2 regions of the Pseudomonas sp. NFX224 genome follow, and region 1 is predicted to be linked to the other one. Evidence: predicted binding sites of a transcription regulator. Region 1 holds the regulator's gene; the other holds the start of a gene.
The links. The regulator FliA, encoded in region 1, starts transcription of late flagellar genes. The targets are predictions, from matches to a motif close to CTAAAGTTTNNNNNNNNNNNGCCGNTAA.
Positions count from the first base shown of each region.

Region 2: the regulator FliA is predicted to act here: its motif matches at 1,867-1,894, upstream of ACNYC6_RS03955 (methyl-accepting chemotaxis protein).

Region 1 covers NZ_CP183416.1:4,672,252-4,679,678, reverse strand. Annotated here, with positions in the region: gene ACNYC6_RS21405 (protein-glutamate methylesterase/protein-glutamine glutaminase) at 1-890, opposite strand, end outside; gene ACNYC6_RS21400 (chemotaxis protein CheA) at 940-3,210, opposite strand; gene ACNYC6_RS21395 (protein phosphatase CheZ) at 3,246-4,034, opposite strand; gene ACNYC6_RS21390 (chemotaxis response regulator CheY) at 4,054-4,425, opposite strand; gene fliA (RNA polymerase sigma factor FliA) at 4,591-5,331, opposite strand; gene fleN (flagellar synthesis regulator FleN) at 5,328-6,158, opposite strand; gene flhF (flagellar biosynthesis protein FlhF) at 6,275-7,427, opposite strand, start outside.
Region 2 covers NZ_CP183416.1:907,312-914,738, forward strand. Annotated here, with positions in the region: gene acnA (aconitate hydratase AcnA) at 1-842, shown strand, start outside; gene ACNYC6_RS03950 (type II CAAX prenyl endopeptidase Rce1 family protein) at 1,030-1,821, shown strand; gene ACNYC6_RS03955 (methyl-accepting chemotaxis protein) at 1,926-3,491, shown strand; gene ACNYC6_RS03960 (alpha/beta fold hydrolase) at 3,600-4,277, opposite strand; gene ccoN (cytochrome-c oxidase, cbb3-type subunit I) at 4,372-5,796, shown strand; gene ccoO (cytochrome-c oxidase, cbb3-type subunit II) at 5,807-6,415, shown strand; gene ACNYC6_RS03975 (cbb3-type cytochrome oxidase subunit 3) at 6,419-6,607, shown strand; gene ccoP (cytochrome-c oxidase, cbb3-type subunit III) at 6,604-7,427, shown strand, end outside.

The DNA of each region.
Region 1 (7,427 bases):
GTGATGTCCACGCACGGCTTGTAATTGAGACGTTCGTCACCCGGCAGGATTTTCACCGCGCCACGGCCGTCAATCATCATTTGCTTGCCACCCGGCGCGAGCAACGCCAGGCCCGGACGCAGGATGTCGCCATCCTCGGCTTCCTTGACGCTGATGCGGCAGAGCTTGTCCAGGCGCTCGGCGAACGCTTTGGTAAACGCGGCCGGCATGTGCTGGATCAGCACGATCGGTGCCGGGAAGTTGGCCGGCAATTGGGTCAGTACCCGTTGCAGGGCAACCGGACCGCCAGTGGACGTACCGATGGCCACCAGTTTGTAGGCTTTGCGTTTCGGCGCGGGCGACGACGGCGTGGCCGCGTGGACACGTGCCGGAATCGGTGCGGGTGCCGGACGTGCAGGCGCGGTGCTGCCGTAACTGCCGATACTCGAAGGCGTTGGCGTCGGGGCGGGTGCGGCCGCAGGAGCCGGAGCGCTGTAAGAACTGACACGACGGTTGCTGCGCGAAATGCTCAGGATCTTCTCGCACAGCAGTTGCTTGACCTTCTCGGGGTTGCGCGAGATGTCTTCGAAATTCTTCGGCAGGAAGTCCACCGCGCCGGCGTCCAGCGCATCCAGGGTGACCCGGGCGCCTTCGTGGGTCAGCGAGGAAAACATCAAGACCGGGGTCGGGCAGCGCTGCATGATGTGCCGCACCGCCGTGATGCCGTCCATCATCGGCATCTCGTAGTCCATGGTGATCACGTCCGGCTTGAGGGCCAGGGCCTGATCGATCGCCTCTTTTCCGTTGGTCGCCGTACCGACGACCTGGATATTCGAATCCGCTGAAAGAATTTCCGAGACGCGGCGGCGGAAAAACCCCGAATCATCCACCACCAGGACTTTGACTGCCATAAACACTCCGTTAGACGGAGCGAGGCTCAGTCGCCCCGCTCCACCAGAATCAAATACGCCGTGCGGCGTAACGCTTGAGCATGCTCGGAACATCGAGAATCAGAGCGATGCGACCGTCACCGGTGATGGTGGCGCCCGACATGCCCGGGGTTCCCTGGAGCATTTTGCCCAATGGCTTGATGACCACTTCTTCCTGGCCTACCAGTTGATCGACGACGAAGCCGATCCGCTGGGTGCCCACCGAAAGAATCACCACATGGCCTTCACGCTGCTCTTCGTGAGCGGCGGAGCTGACCAGCCAGCGCTTGAGGTAGAACAACGGCAGCGCCTTGTCCCGCACGATCACCACTTCCTGGCCATCCACCACGTTGGTGGTCGACAGGTCGAGGTGGAAGATCTCGTTGACGTTCACCAGCGGGAACGCGAACGCCTGGTTGCCGAGCATGACCATCAACGTCGGCATGATCGCCAGGGTCAACGGTACCTTGATGACGATCTTCGATCCCTGGCCCTTGGCCGAGAAGATGTTGATCGAACCGTTGAGCTGGGAGATCTTGGTTTTCACCACGTCCATGCCCACGCCACGGCCCGACACGTCGGAGATCTCGGTCTTGGTCGAGAAGCCCGGGGCGAAGATCAGGTTGTAGCACTCGGTATCGCTCAGGCGATCGGCCGCGTCCTTGTCCATCACACCGCGTTTAACCGCGATGGAACGCAGGACATTCGGGTCCATGCCTTTGCCGTCATCGGAGATCGACAGCAGGATGTGGTCGCCTTCCTGCTCTGCCGCCAGGATCACTTTGCCGCCGCGGGACTTGCCCGAAGCTTCGCGTTCTTCCGGCGACTCGATGCCGTGGTCGACCGCGTTGCGCACCAAGTGGACCAGCGGGTCGGCCAGGGCCTCGACGAGGTTCTTGTCGAGGTCGGTTTCTTCGCCGACCAGTTCCAGGTTGATCTCTTTCTTGAGCTGGCGAGCCAGGTCGCGAACCAGACGCGGGAAGCGCCCGAAGACTTTCTTGATCGGTTGCATCCGGGTTTTCATGACCGCGGTTTGCAGGTCGGCCGTGACCACGTCGAGGTTCGACACGGCTTTGGACATGGCTTCATCGGCGCTGTTGGCACCCAGGCGGACCAGGCGGTTCCGCACCAGCACCAATTCGCCGACCATGTTCATGATTTCGTCGAGACGCGCGGTATCGACCCGCACGGTGGTCTCGGCTTCGCTGGCCGGTTTTTCCGCCGGTGGCGCGGCCGGGGCACGGGCCGGAGCCGGTGCAGACGCGGCGACAGGTGCCGGCTTTTCGGCTTTCGGCTCGGGCGCCTTGGCTATCGGTTTCGGCGCCGCAGCCTTGGCGACAGGGGCTGCAACCGACGCGCTGGCGCCGATTGCCGTTCCAGCCGTCGCACCCACTTCGGTGAACTTGCCTTTGCCGTGCAATTCGTCGAGCAGCGATTCGAATTCGTGATCGGTGATCAGGTCGCTTCCGGCTGCAGCAGCGGATGGCGCGACTGGCGTCGGCACCGAAGCGATGGCCGATTCCAGCGCATCGACGGCAAAGTTGCCTTTACCGTGAAGCTGGTCGAGCAGTGCTTCGAATTCGTCGTCGGTAATGTCGGAGCTATCGCCCGCGGCTTTCGGAGCCTGCGGTTCGGCCGGGGCAACAGGTGCCACGGCATCGACGGCGAACTGGCCTTTGCCGTGCAGCTGGTCGAGCAACGACTCGAACTCGGCATCGGTGATTTCGTCGCTGGCCGCGGCATCGCTGGCAGGCGCTGGAGCAGCCGTCGGCGCCTCGGCCTGAGCCTTGACAGCGTTCAGCGAGTCCAGCAGTTGTTCGAATTCATTGTCGGTGATGTCACCCGATTCGCTTTCAGCGACAGGCTCTTCAACCCCTTCGGCGACAGGCGCAGGCGCCGCCTCGTCCGCCGTTTGCGGCTCGGCCAGTCGGGCCAGTGCGGCGAGCAATTCAGGCGTGGCAGCCGTGATCGGGCTGCGCTCGCGGACTTCGCTGAACATGCTGTTCACCGCGTCCAGCGCTTCGAGAACCACGTCCATCAGTTCCGAGTCGACGCGACGCTCACCCTTGCGCAGGATGTCGAACACGTTCTCGGCGATGTGACAGCACTCCACCAGCTCGTTGAGCTGGAGGAAGCCGGCGCCCCCTTTTACAGTGTGAAAACCGCGAAAAATTGCATTGAGCAAATCCGCATCATCCGGACGGCTTTCCAGCTCGACCAGTTGCTCGGACAGTTGCTCTAGAATCTCGCCGGCCTCAACCAGGAAATCCTGAAGGATCTCTTCATCGGCGCCGAAGCTCATTAATGGTGTGCTCCTAACAGAACAGGTCTAAAAACCTAAAATCCAAGGCTGGATAACAAATCGTCCACATCGTCCTGACCGGACACAACGTCTTCTCTTTTATCGGCATGAATCTGCGGACCTTCACCCTGAGAGAGATGTTTTTGTGGATCTTTTTCTGCAAGCATCGCTTCACGGTCATGTTCGATGCCCGCAAAGCGGTCCACCTGGCTGGCCATAAGCACGAGCTTGAGCAGGTTGCTCTCAACTTCGGTGACCAGTTGGGTCACTCGCTTGATCACTTGACCTGTGAGGTCCTGATAATCCTGGGCAAGCAGGATGTCGTTGAGGTTGGTCGACACGGCGCGGTTATCCGTGCTGCTGCGCGCCAGGAATCCGTCGACGCGACGGGCCAGCTCGCGGAACTCTTCAGCCCCGACTTCGCGACGCATGAAGCGTCCCCAATCCGTGCTCAAGGCCTGGGCTTCGTCCGCCAGGCTGTTGACCAGCGGCGTGGCGTTTTCCACCAGGTCCATGGTGCGGTTGGCCGCGGCTTCGGTCAGTTTGACCACATACCCCAAACGCTCGGTGGCGTCGGTGATCTGTGACACTTCCTCGGCTTGCGGCATGTGCGGGTCAATCTGGAAATTGACGATCGCGCTATGCAGCTCACGGGTCAGCTTGCCCACTTCCTGATACAGGCCGCGGTCACGGGTCTGGTTGAGCTCATGGATCAATTGCACAGCATCGCCGAACTTGCCCTTTTCAAGGCTCGCGACCAGTTCGACGGCGTGTTTTTTCAGGGTCGATTCAAAATCGCCCTGCGAAGATTCGTTATGCCCCATAGCTCCCCCGTGGCGCAGTTCAACCGATGCGTTCGAAAATCTTCTCGATTTTTTCTTTCAACGCCTGGGCCGTGAAGGGTTTGACCACATAGCCGTTTACACCGGCCTGGGCCGCTTCGATGATCTGCTCGCGCTTGGCTTCAGCGGTCACCATCAGCACCGGCAGGTGCTTGAGCTTTTCATCGGCGCGCACGTGGCGCAGCAGATCGATACCGGTCATGCCAGGCATGTTCCAGTCCGTTACCAGAAAGTCGATGCTCCCGCTGTTGAGAACCGGAATGGCGGTAGTGCCATCGTCGGCCTCGACCGTGTTGGTGAACCCAAGGTCACGCAACAGGTTTTTTATGATCCGCCGCATCGTTGAGAAGTCATCAACGATGAGGATTTTCATGTTCTTGTCCAATTCGACCTCCAAGCAGACTAAAACGCGCCCAGCACCTGGACGCGCCATTTCAATCAATCTGGCAAAACACTCGATGACTGTCTGGAGTACAGCGGATCGAGACCGGCGCGGTTTTCACCCCACCAGCCACGTCGCAGTGCCCCCACACTGCCTTCAGCGCGCTCGCCACTCTCCCAAACGCCCCCGCAAACGGGCCGCGCACTGGCTGTGTAACTGGCTGACCCGAGACTCGCTGACGCCCAGGACCTCACCGATTTCCTTGAGATTCAACTCTTCGTCGTAGTACAGCGCCAACACCAGTCGCTCACGCTCCGGCAAATTGGCAATCGCGTCCGCCAGCGCCGCCTGGAAGCGTTCATCTTCCAGATCGCGTGACGGCTCGAGATGAGCACTCGCGCCATCCTCGTGCAGCCCTTCGTGTTCGCCGTCCTGCAACAGATCGTCGAAACTGAACAACCGGCTGCCCAGGGTGTCGTTCAAAATCCCGTAATAATCGTCGAGACTCAATTGGAGTTCGGCCGCAACCTCGTGATCTTTAGCGTCACGGCCGGTTTTAGCTTCAATCGCGCGAATGGCGTCGCTGACCATGCGGGTATTGCGGTGGACCGAACGTGGTGCCCAGTCCCCCTTGCGCACTTCATCGAGCATGGCACCGCGGATGCGGATGCCCGCGTACGTCTCGAAACTCGCGCCTTTGCTGGCGTCGTATTTGGTTGAAACTTCCAGCAGGCCGATCATCCCGGCCTGGATCAAATCTTCGACCTGGACACTCGCCGGCAGACGCGCCAGCAAGTGATAGGCAATGCGTTTGACCAGCGGCGCATAACGCTCGATCAGCTCGTACTGCGCATCGCGTGCCGATTTCTTGTAGAGGTTGTAGCCGCTGGCTGTCATAGAACCGGTCCTGCCGTTTGTTGCACGAGGCGCTCGACGAAGAATTCCAGATGCCCGCGCGGGTTGGCCGGCAGCGGCCAGGTGTCGACCTTCTGTGCGATCGCCTTGAACGCCAGCGAGCACTTGGAGCGCGGGAAGGCTTCGTAGACGGCACGTTGTTTCTGCACGGCCTTGCGCACGCTTTCGTCGTAAGGCACGGCGCCGACGTATTGCAGGGCGACGTCGAGGAAGCGATCGGTGACCTTGGTCAACTTGGCGAACAGGTTGCGCCCTTCCTGCGGGCTCTGGGCCATGTTGGCCAGGACGCGGAAGCGGTTCATGCCGTAGTCGCGGTTAAGCAGTTTGATCAACGCGTAGGCGTCGGTGATCGAGGTCGGCTCGTCGCAGACCACCAGCAACACTTCCTGGGCCGCGCGGACGAAGCTGACTACCGAGTCACCAATACCCGCAGCGGTGTCGATCACCAGCACGTCGAGGTTGTCGCCGATGTCGCTGAAGGCCTGGATCAGGCCGGCGTGCTGCGCCGGGCTCAAATGAACCATGCTCTGGGTGCCGGACGCGGCTGGAACGATGCGGATGCCGCCGGGCCCCTGCAACAGGACGTCGCGCAGCTCGCAACGGCCTTCGATCACGTCGGCCAGGGTACGTTTGGGTGTCAGGCCCAGCAGAACGTCGACGTTCGCCAGCCCCAGGTCGGCATCCAGCAGCATGACGCGCCGGCCAAGCTCAGCCAAAGCCAGGGACAAGTTCACTGACACGTTAGTTTTCCCGACGCCACCTTTGCCGCCGGTCACCGCGATCACCTGTACGGGATGCATGCTGCCCATGTTATTTCTTTACCTTGTCTTGCATAGACGGAGGCCACATTACTGGCTGCGCGTTCACAAACGGAACAATGCATGGCAGACCATCGATGTAGGTACAAAAACTATTCATTGTTACCTCAGCCTACCTGCTTGGTGGGGCTGTGGTAGATATCAGCGAACATGTCAGCCATGGCTTCTTCGCTGGGCTCTTCCTGCATTTGCACGCTGACGGCACGACTGACCAGTTGATGACGGCGCGGCAGATGCAAATCATCCGGAATCCGCGGGCCGTCGGTCAGGTAGGCCACCGGCAATTCATGACTGATGGCCAGGCTCAACACCTCGCCCAGACTCGCCGTTTCATCCAGTTTAGTCAGAATGCAGCCAGCGAGCCCGCAGCGCTTGTAACTGTGATAAGCGGCCGTGAGCACCTGCTTCTGGCTGGTGGTTGCCAGGACCAGATAATTTTTGGAACGGATGCCGCGCCCGGCCAGGCTTTCGAGCTGCATGCGCAGCGCCGGATCGCTGGCTTGCAGGCCAGCGGTATCGATCAGTACGACGCGTTTGCGCAGCAGTGGTTCCAGCGCCTGCACCAGCGATTGGCCCGGATCGACGTGGGTCACCGACACATTGAGAATCCGACCAAGGGTCTTGAGTTGCTCCTGGGCACCTATACGGTAGCTGTCCATGCTCACCAGCGCGATGTTTTGCGCGCCGTACTTGAGCACGTAGCGGGCAGCCAGCTTGGCCAGCGTGGTGGTCTTGCCCATGCCGGCAGGACCGACCATGGCAATGACACCGCCCTCTTCCAGCGGCTCGACTTCCGGGGTAGCGATCATCCGCGCCAGGTGCGCCAGCAGCATGCGCCAGGCCTGACGAGGTTCTTCGATATCGGTAATCATCGCCAGCAAGTCGCGCGACAACGGGCCGGACAGGCCGATGCGTTGCAGGCGACGCCACAGGTTGGCCTGGGCCGGACGGCTGCCTTGCAGCTGATTCCACGCCAGAGAGCCAAGCTGGACTTCCATGAGTTCGCGCAGGCTGTTGAGCTCGAAACGCATCGAGTCGAACACTCGCGAATCGACAGCCGGTGCAGCACTCGGTGCTGGCGCCGGGCGACGTGGCTCGGCGTAAGTCGGCTCGATGAGCGGTTCGGCGGCGGTCAACGGCAGGCCGGCGAACAACTGGCGATTGGTGGCGTTGTCGCTCTCGCCTTCGCTGCGCAGGCTCAATTCGGCCTGGGCGGTGACGATCCGCGACTGGGTCTTGCGCAGCTCGTCTTCGAGCTCC
Region 2 (7,427 bases), 2.8 Mb from region 1:
CCGGCGATGAACAGTGGCAAGCCATCGAAGTACCGCAAGCGGCGACTTATGTCTGGCAGGACGATTCAACCTATATCCAGCATCCGCCGTTTTTCGATGACATTGGCGGACCACCGCCGGTGGTCAAGGACGTCAGTGGCGCGCGCGTTCTTGCGCTGCTGGGCGACTCGGTAACCACCGACCACATCTCCCCGGCCGGCAACATCAAGGCTGACAGTCCGGCGGGCCGCTACCTGCGCGAGAAAGGCGTGGAACCGCGTGACTTCAACTCTTACGGTTCGCGTCGCGGCAACCACGAAGTGATGATGCGCGGCACCTTCGCCAACATCCGTATTCGCAATGAAATGCTCGGCGGCGAAGAAGGCGGCAACACCCTCTACATCCCGACAGGAGAGAAGCTGGCGATCTACGACGCGGCCATGCGCTATCAGGCCGCAGGGACGCCGCTGGTGGTGATCGCCGGGCAAGAATACGGCACCGGATCGAGCCGCGACTGGGCAGCCAAGGGCACTAACCTGCTGGGCGTGAAGGCGGTCATCGCCGAAAGCTTCGAACGCATCCACCGCTCCAACCTGGTAGGCATGGGCGTACTTCCGCTGCAGTTCAAGCTGGACCAGAACCGCAAGAGCCTGAACCTCAGAGGCACCGAAACCCTGGACATTCTCGGCCTGACCGGGATCGAACTGACACCACGGATGAACCTGACGCTGGTCATTACCCGTGAAAACGGCATCAGCGAAAGAATCGAGGTGCTGTGCCGGATCGATACACTTAATGAAGTGGAGTACTTCAAGTCGGGAGGGATTTTGCATTACGTGTTGCGACAGTTGATTGCGTCGTAGCCCTGCGTTGACACAGACACCGCCTTCGGGCGGTGTTTTTTTGTGCTCACGAAAATCCTGTGGGGAGCCTGCTCGCGATGGCGGTGTAACATTCACAAAAAATGCTGGGACACTCCGCTATCGCGAGCAGGCTCGTTCCCACAGGGGGCTGGTGCAGGCCCACAGAATTTAGACACAAGGATTTTCAATGTTCGCCCTGCCATGGACGCTACTGGCTCTGCTCTCGCTCGGCTACGGCATGGCCCTGACCTATGGCCGACTTGGCTGGCTCGCCGGGATATCCGTCGGCTTGTTGCTGATCGCCGGTTACGCCGTCCGCCAACAACAACTTCAGTTCGGTCGCTATCTCGGCCACGCGCTGTTCATCTTTCTCGCCCTGGCCTTGGCGATGCACTGGCTGCCGGGGTTCTACAACGGTCGTGTCATTCCAGCTCAGCAATTCACCGACGATGCCGTGCGGTTCTCCCTGTACCTGAATCTGGACAAACCCCTGATCGGCTTCTGGCTGTTGTTGGTATGTCCTTGGATTGTCGGCTGGCGTTCCCTGCGGCTGTTCCTGTATGCCACACCTTTGGCACTGACTGTGAGCGCGGTGCTGGCCCTGGGCGGCGCGCTGCTGTTGGGTGTCATCGGTTGGGCGCCGAAATGGCCGGAACATGCCTGGCTGTGGCTGCTGAACAACCTGCTACTGGTGACGCTGGTCGAAGAGGCGCTGTTTCGTGGCTATATCCAGGGCGGTCTGAGCCGATGCTTCAAGCACCTGGCGTACGGCGAAAATCTCGCGCTGCTGCTCGCTTCGCTGCTGTTCGGCCTGGTGCACGCAGGGGCAGGCTGGCAATGGGTGTTGCTGGCGGGCCTGGCCGGGATCGGATACGGACTGGCTTACCGTTTTGGTGGACTGGCCGCGGCCATCGCCACTCACTTTGGCTTGAATGTGCTGCACTTTGGCCTGTTCACCTATCCGATGCTGGCGCGCTGACGCAAGGGACGTTTTGCGACGTGCCACTGATTATCGAAAAATAGTCTCAACAAATCCCGATGGAGGCCGATACAACACTTGAAAGCCTTGCGGATTAAAAAGCCATGCGTAACAACCAGCCAATTACACAACGCGAGCGGACATTCCCGGCTCAGCAACGGTTGATTTCCACCACCGATGCCAAGGGCATGATTACCTACTGCAACGACGACTTCGTCGAGATCAGCGGGTTTTCTCGTGAGGAACTGATCCGTGCGCCGCATAACCTGGTGCGTCACCCCGACGTCCCGGCCGCGGTGTTCGCGCACATGTGGGGCACACTGAAACAAGGCTTGCCATGGATGGGCATTGTCAAGAATCGCTGCAAGAACGGTGATCACTATTGGGTTAATGCCTATGTGACGCCGATCTTCGAAGGCAATCAGGTCATCGGTTACGAGTCGGTGCGGGTCAAACCCACCGCCGAACAGATTCACCGTGCCGAAGCGCTCTATCAACGCATCAACCAGGGCAAGTCGGCCATTCCTTCCTCGGATAAATGGTTGCCGGTACTACAGGACTGGCTGCCGTTCATTCTGGTCAGCCAGTTGAGCTTCATGATCGGCGCCACCCTGACCTCGCAGTGGGGTTTCGCCCTGGCCGCCGGCCTTTCGGTGCCGCTGGGCCTGATGGGCCTGAGCTGGCAGCAACGCGGCATCAAGCGCTTGCTGCGTCTGGCTGAGCAAACCACGTCCGACCCGTTGATCGCGCAGATGTACACCGACAGCCGTGGCGCCCAGGCGCGTCTGGAAATGTCGATCCTCAGCCAGGAAGCGCGCCTGAAAACCTGCCTGACTCGCCTGCAGGACACAGCCGAACACCTGACCGATCAGGCGAAGCAGTCCGATGCCCTGGCACACAACAGCTCCACTGGCCTGGAACGTCAGCGCGTCGAGACCGAGCAAGTGGCGACCGCCGTCAATCAGATGGCCGCCACCACTCAGGAAGTCGCCAGCCACGTGCAGCGCACTGCCGATGCCACTCAGGAAGCCAATCGCCTGACTGGTCGCGGTCGTGACATCGCCGGGGAAACCCGCGAAGCGATCCAGCGCCTGTCGGTGGTTGTGGGTGAAACCGGCCTGACCGTGACTCAACTGGCCAAAGACAGTGACGAAATCGGCGGCGTGGTCGACGTGATCAAAGGCATCGCCGACCAGACCAACCTGCTGGCGCTCAACGCGGCCATCGAAGCGGCCCGTGCCGGTGAGATGGGACGTGGTTTTGCGGTGGTCGCCGACGAAGTCCGGCAACTGGCGCAACGCACCAGCGAATCCACCGGGCAGATCCATGCCCTGATCGCCAAACTGCAACAAACCGCCGGCACTGCCGTGCAGACCATGGAAGCTGGACATCGTCAGGCTGAAGAAGGTGTGGCACGGGTGCTGGAAGCGGATCAGGCATTGGTGGGCATCAGCGAAGCGGTGGCCAACATCACCGACATGACCACCCAGATCGCCGCCGCGACCGAAGAGCAAAGTGCCGTGGCCGAGGAAATCAGCCGCAACATCAGCAACATTTCGCACCTAGCTGACCAGACTTCGGAACAAGCACAGAACTCGGCGTTGTTAAGTGAAGAGTTGACCAAGACCGCGAATACCCAGTATTCGTTGGTGGAGCGGTTTAACCGCTGATTGATGCTGGCATGACAAAAACCCGGACAGTGAAAGCTTCCGGGTTTTTTATTGATTCCGTGAAAGTGATGTTGTCTGGTAGGCCCTCATCACAGCCTGCACAACACGTCACTGAATGAATGAAACCACCTTTTGCGCCGCAGCCGCCAAATGCTGCTCATGGGTAAACCCGGAAGCCTTCAGAGGCTTCAAATCATGATCCCCCGCCACCAACCAGAACACCTCGATGCTCGGTGACAGCGCATAGCCTTCCACCGCCTCCCGGTTGCCCAGGGCATCCCGCTCACCCTGCACGATCAACGTGCGGGTTTTCAAAGAAGCCAGATGCTCCACCCGCGGTTTCTCCGGTTTGCCCACGGCATAAAACGGATAACCCAGGCATACCAACGCATCCGCCCCCAATTCATCGGCCAGCAAACTGGCCATCCGCCCGCCCATGGACTTGCCGCCGATGGCCAGCGGCCCGGCGACATGACGCCGCACCTCGGCATACACCTCACGCCAGCATTCCAGCAGTTTCGGCGCCGGATTCGGTGGACGTTTACCGCCATCGACACGGCGTTGCGCCATGTACGGAAACTCGAAGCGCAACACGTTGACGCCATGTGCCGCGAGGCGTGCGGCCATGTCATTCATCCAGGTGCTGTCCATCGGTGCGCCGGCGCCATGGGCGAGGATCAGCGTCGCCGATGCAGCGCCTGAAGCGCCGTCCCAAAGCCATCCGCGATCGCGCGCACACTGCGCCCATTGATCCCCGTCAATACCGGCCTTGTGCCCTTTGTCCATGCTTGCCTCGCTTTTAGTCTGCCTATAACTCCGGCCGAAGGGTGCGCTGCCAAGCGCTGCGCGCTCACTTCGGCTGAACCGTGGATGGGGAACCATGAACACTTCTATCAGTACCGCCTACAACTACAAGGTGGTCCGCCAATTCGCCATTATGACGGTGGTGTGGGGCATCGTCGGCATGGGGCTCGGGGTTTTTCTCGCGGCCCAGTTGGTCTGGCCCGAACTCAACTTCAATTTGCCGTGGACCAGTTTCGGCCGTTTGCGCCCGCTGCACACCAACGCGGTGATCTTCGCCTTCGGCGGTTGTGCGCTGTTCGCCAGTTCGTTCTATTCGGTACAACGCACCTGCCAGACCCAATTGTTTGCGCCGAAAATCGCCGCATTCTGCTTCTGGGGCTGGCAACTGGTGATCCTGCTGGCAGCCATCAGCCTGCCGCTGGGCTACACCAGTTCCAAGGAGTACGCCGAGCTGGAATGGCCGATCGACATTCTGATCACCATTGTCTGGGTCGCCTACGCCATCGTGTTCTTCGGCACGGTGATGAAGCGCAAGACCAAACACATCTATGTCGGCAACTGGTTCTTCGGCGGATTTATCATCACCGTCGCCATCCTGCACATCGTCAACAACCTTGAGTTGCCGGTGAGTTTCACCAAGTCCTACTCGCTGTACGCCGGCGCCACCGACGCCATGGTGCAGTGGTGGTACGGGCACAACGCCGTGGGCTTTTTCCTCACCGCCGGGTTCCTTGGCATGATGTATTACTTCGTGCCGAAGCAGGCCGAACGCCCGGTGTATTCCTATCGCCTGTCGATCGTGCACTTCTGGGCGCTGATCACTCTGTACATCTGGGCCGGTCCGCACCACTTGCACTACACGGCGCTGCCGGACTGGGCGCAGTCGCTGGGCATGGTGATGTCGCTGGTGCTGCTGGCGCCGAGCTGGGGCGGGATGATCAATGGCATGATGACGCTGTCGGGCGCCTGGCATAAGTTGCGCAGCGACCCGATCCTGCGCTTCCTCGTGGTGTCGCTGGCGTTCTACGGCATGTCGACCTTCGAAGGCCCGATGATGGCGATCAAGACCGTCAACGCCCTCTCCCACTACACCGATTGGACCATCGGCCACGTTCACGCCGGTGCGCTCGGCTGGGTGGCGATGATCTCCATCGGCGCGCTGTACCACATGATCCCGAAAGTCTTCGGACGCGAGCAGATGCACAGCATCGGCCTGATCAATGCGCACTTCTGGCTGGCCACCATCGGCACCGTTTTGTACATCGCCTCGATGTGGGTCAACGGCATCGCCCAGGGCCTGATGTGGCGCGCGGTGAACGAGGACGGCACGCTGACTTACTCATTCGTTGAAACCCTGGTGGCCAGCCACCCCGGCTTCGTCGTGCGACTGGTGGGCGGTGCGATCTTCCTCAGCGGCATGTTCCTGATGGCTTACAACACCTGGCGCACCGTGCGGGCCTCGCAGCCTGCCGACGTCGCCGCTGCCGCGCAGATGGCCTGAGGAGACCGCCATGAAACACGAAACAATCGAGAAAAACGTCGGCCTGTTGATGCTGCTGATGGTGCTCGCCGTGAGCATCGGCGGCCTGACCCAGATCGTCCCGCTGTTCTTCCAGGACGTGACCAATAAACCGGTGGAAGGCATGAAGCCCTACACCGCGCTGCAACTGGAAGGTCGCGATCTCTACATCCGCGAAGGCTGCGTCGGCTGCCACTCGCAGATGATCCGGCCGTTTCGCGCCGAGACCGAACGCTACGGCCACTACTCGGTGGCCGGTGAAAGCGTCTGGGATCACCCGTTCCTCTGGGGCTCGAAACGCACCGGGCCGGACCTGGCGCGAGTCGGAGCGCGCTACTCGGATGACTGGCACCGCGCGCACTTGTACAACCCGCGCAACGTCGTGCCGGAATCGAAGATGCCCGCCTACCCGTGGCTGGTGGCCAACCCACTCGACAGCAGTCACACCGAAACCAAGCTCAAGACCCTGCGCACCCTCGGCGTGCCGTACACCGATGAAGACATCAGCGGCGCCGTCGCCTCGCTCAAGGGCAAGAGCGAAATGGACGCACTGGTCGCCTACCTGCAAGTGCTCGGCACTGCGATCAAGAGCAAGAGGTGAGTCATGTTTGAGATCAGCACTGGAATGATCCGCGGCCTGGGCACGGTCGTGGTGTTCGTGGCTTTCGTCGGCCTGACCTTGTGGGTGTTCAACAACAAACGCAACCCGGAATTCGCCGAAGCGCGCCTGCTGCCGTTCGCCGACGAGCCACAACCCGACATCACCGAAGAAACAAGGAGTACCCGGCCATGACCACCTTCTGGAGTACGTGGATCTGCGTACTGACCATCGGCAGCCTGATCGGCCTGACCTGGCTGCTGATCGGCACCCGCAAGGGCGAAACCAAGGGCAGTGTCGACCAGACCATGGGCCACAGCTTCGACGGCATCGAGGAGTACGACAATCCGCTGCCGCAATGGTGGTTCATGCTGTTCGCCGGCACGTTGGTGTTTGCCGTCGGCTACCTGATTCTTTATCCGGGCCTGGGCAACTGGAAGGGCATCCTGCCCGGCTACGAAAACGGCTGGACCGGTGTGCACGAATGGGAAAAGGAGATGGACAAGGCTGACGCGAAATTCGGGCCGATCTTCGCCAAATTCGCCGCGATGCCGGTGGAAGAAGTGGCTAAAGACCCGCAAGCACTGAAAATGGGCGGACGCCTGTTCGCCTCCAACTGCTCGGTGTGCCACGGCTCGGATGCCAAGGGCGCGTTCGGCTTTCCCAACCTGGCGGACAGCGATTGGCGCTGGGGCGGCAATGCCGACACCATCAAGACCACCATCATGGGCGGGCGCATGGCGGCAATGCCGGCCTGGGGTGAAATGCTGGGCGAGGCCGGCGTGAAAAACGTAGCCGCTTATGTACGTCATGAACTGGCCGGCCTGCCATTGCCTGCCGACAGCGCTGCCGACCTGCAAGCCGGACAACAAGCGTTCAGCACCACCTGCGTGGCCTGTCATGGGGCAAACGGCCAAGGCACTGCAGCCATGGGTGCGCCGAACCTGACACACCCGGCCGGCTTCATTTACGGCACCAGCCTGACGCAGTTGGAGCAGACGATTCGTCATGGCCG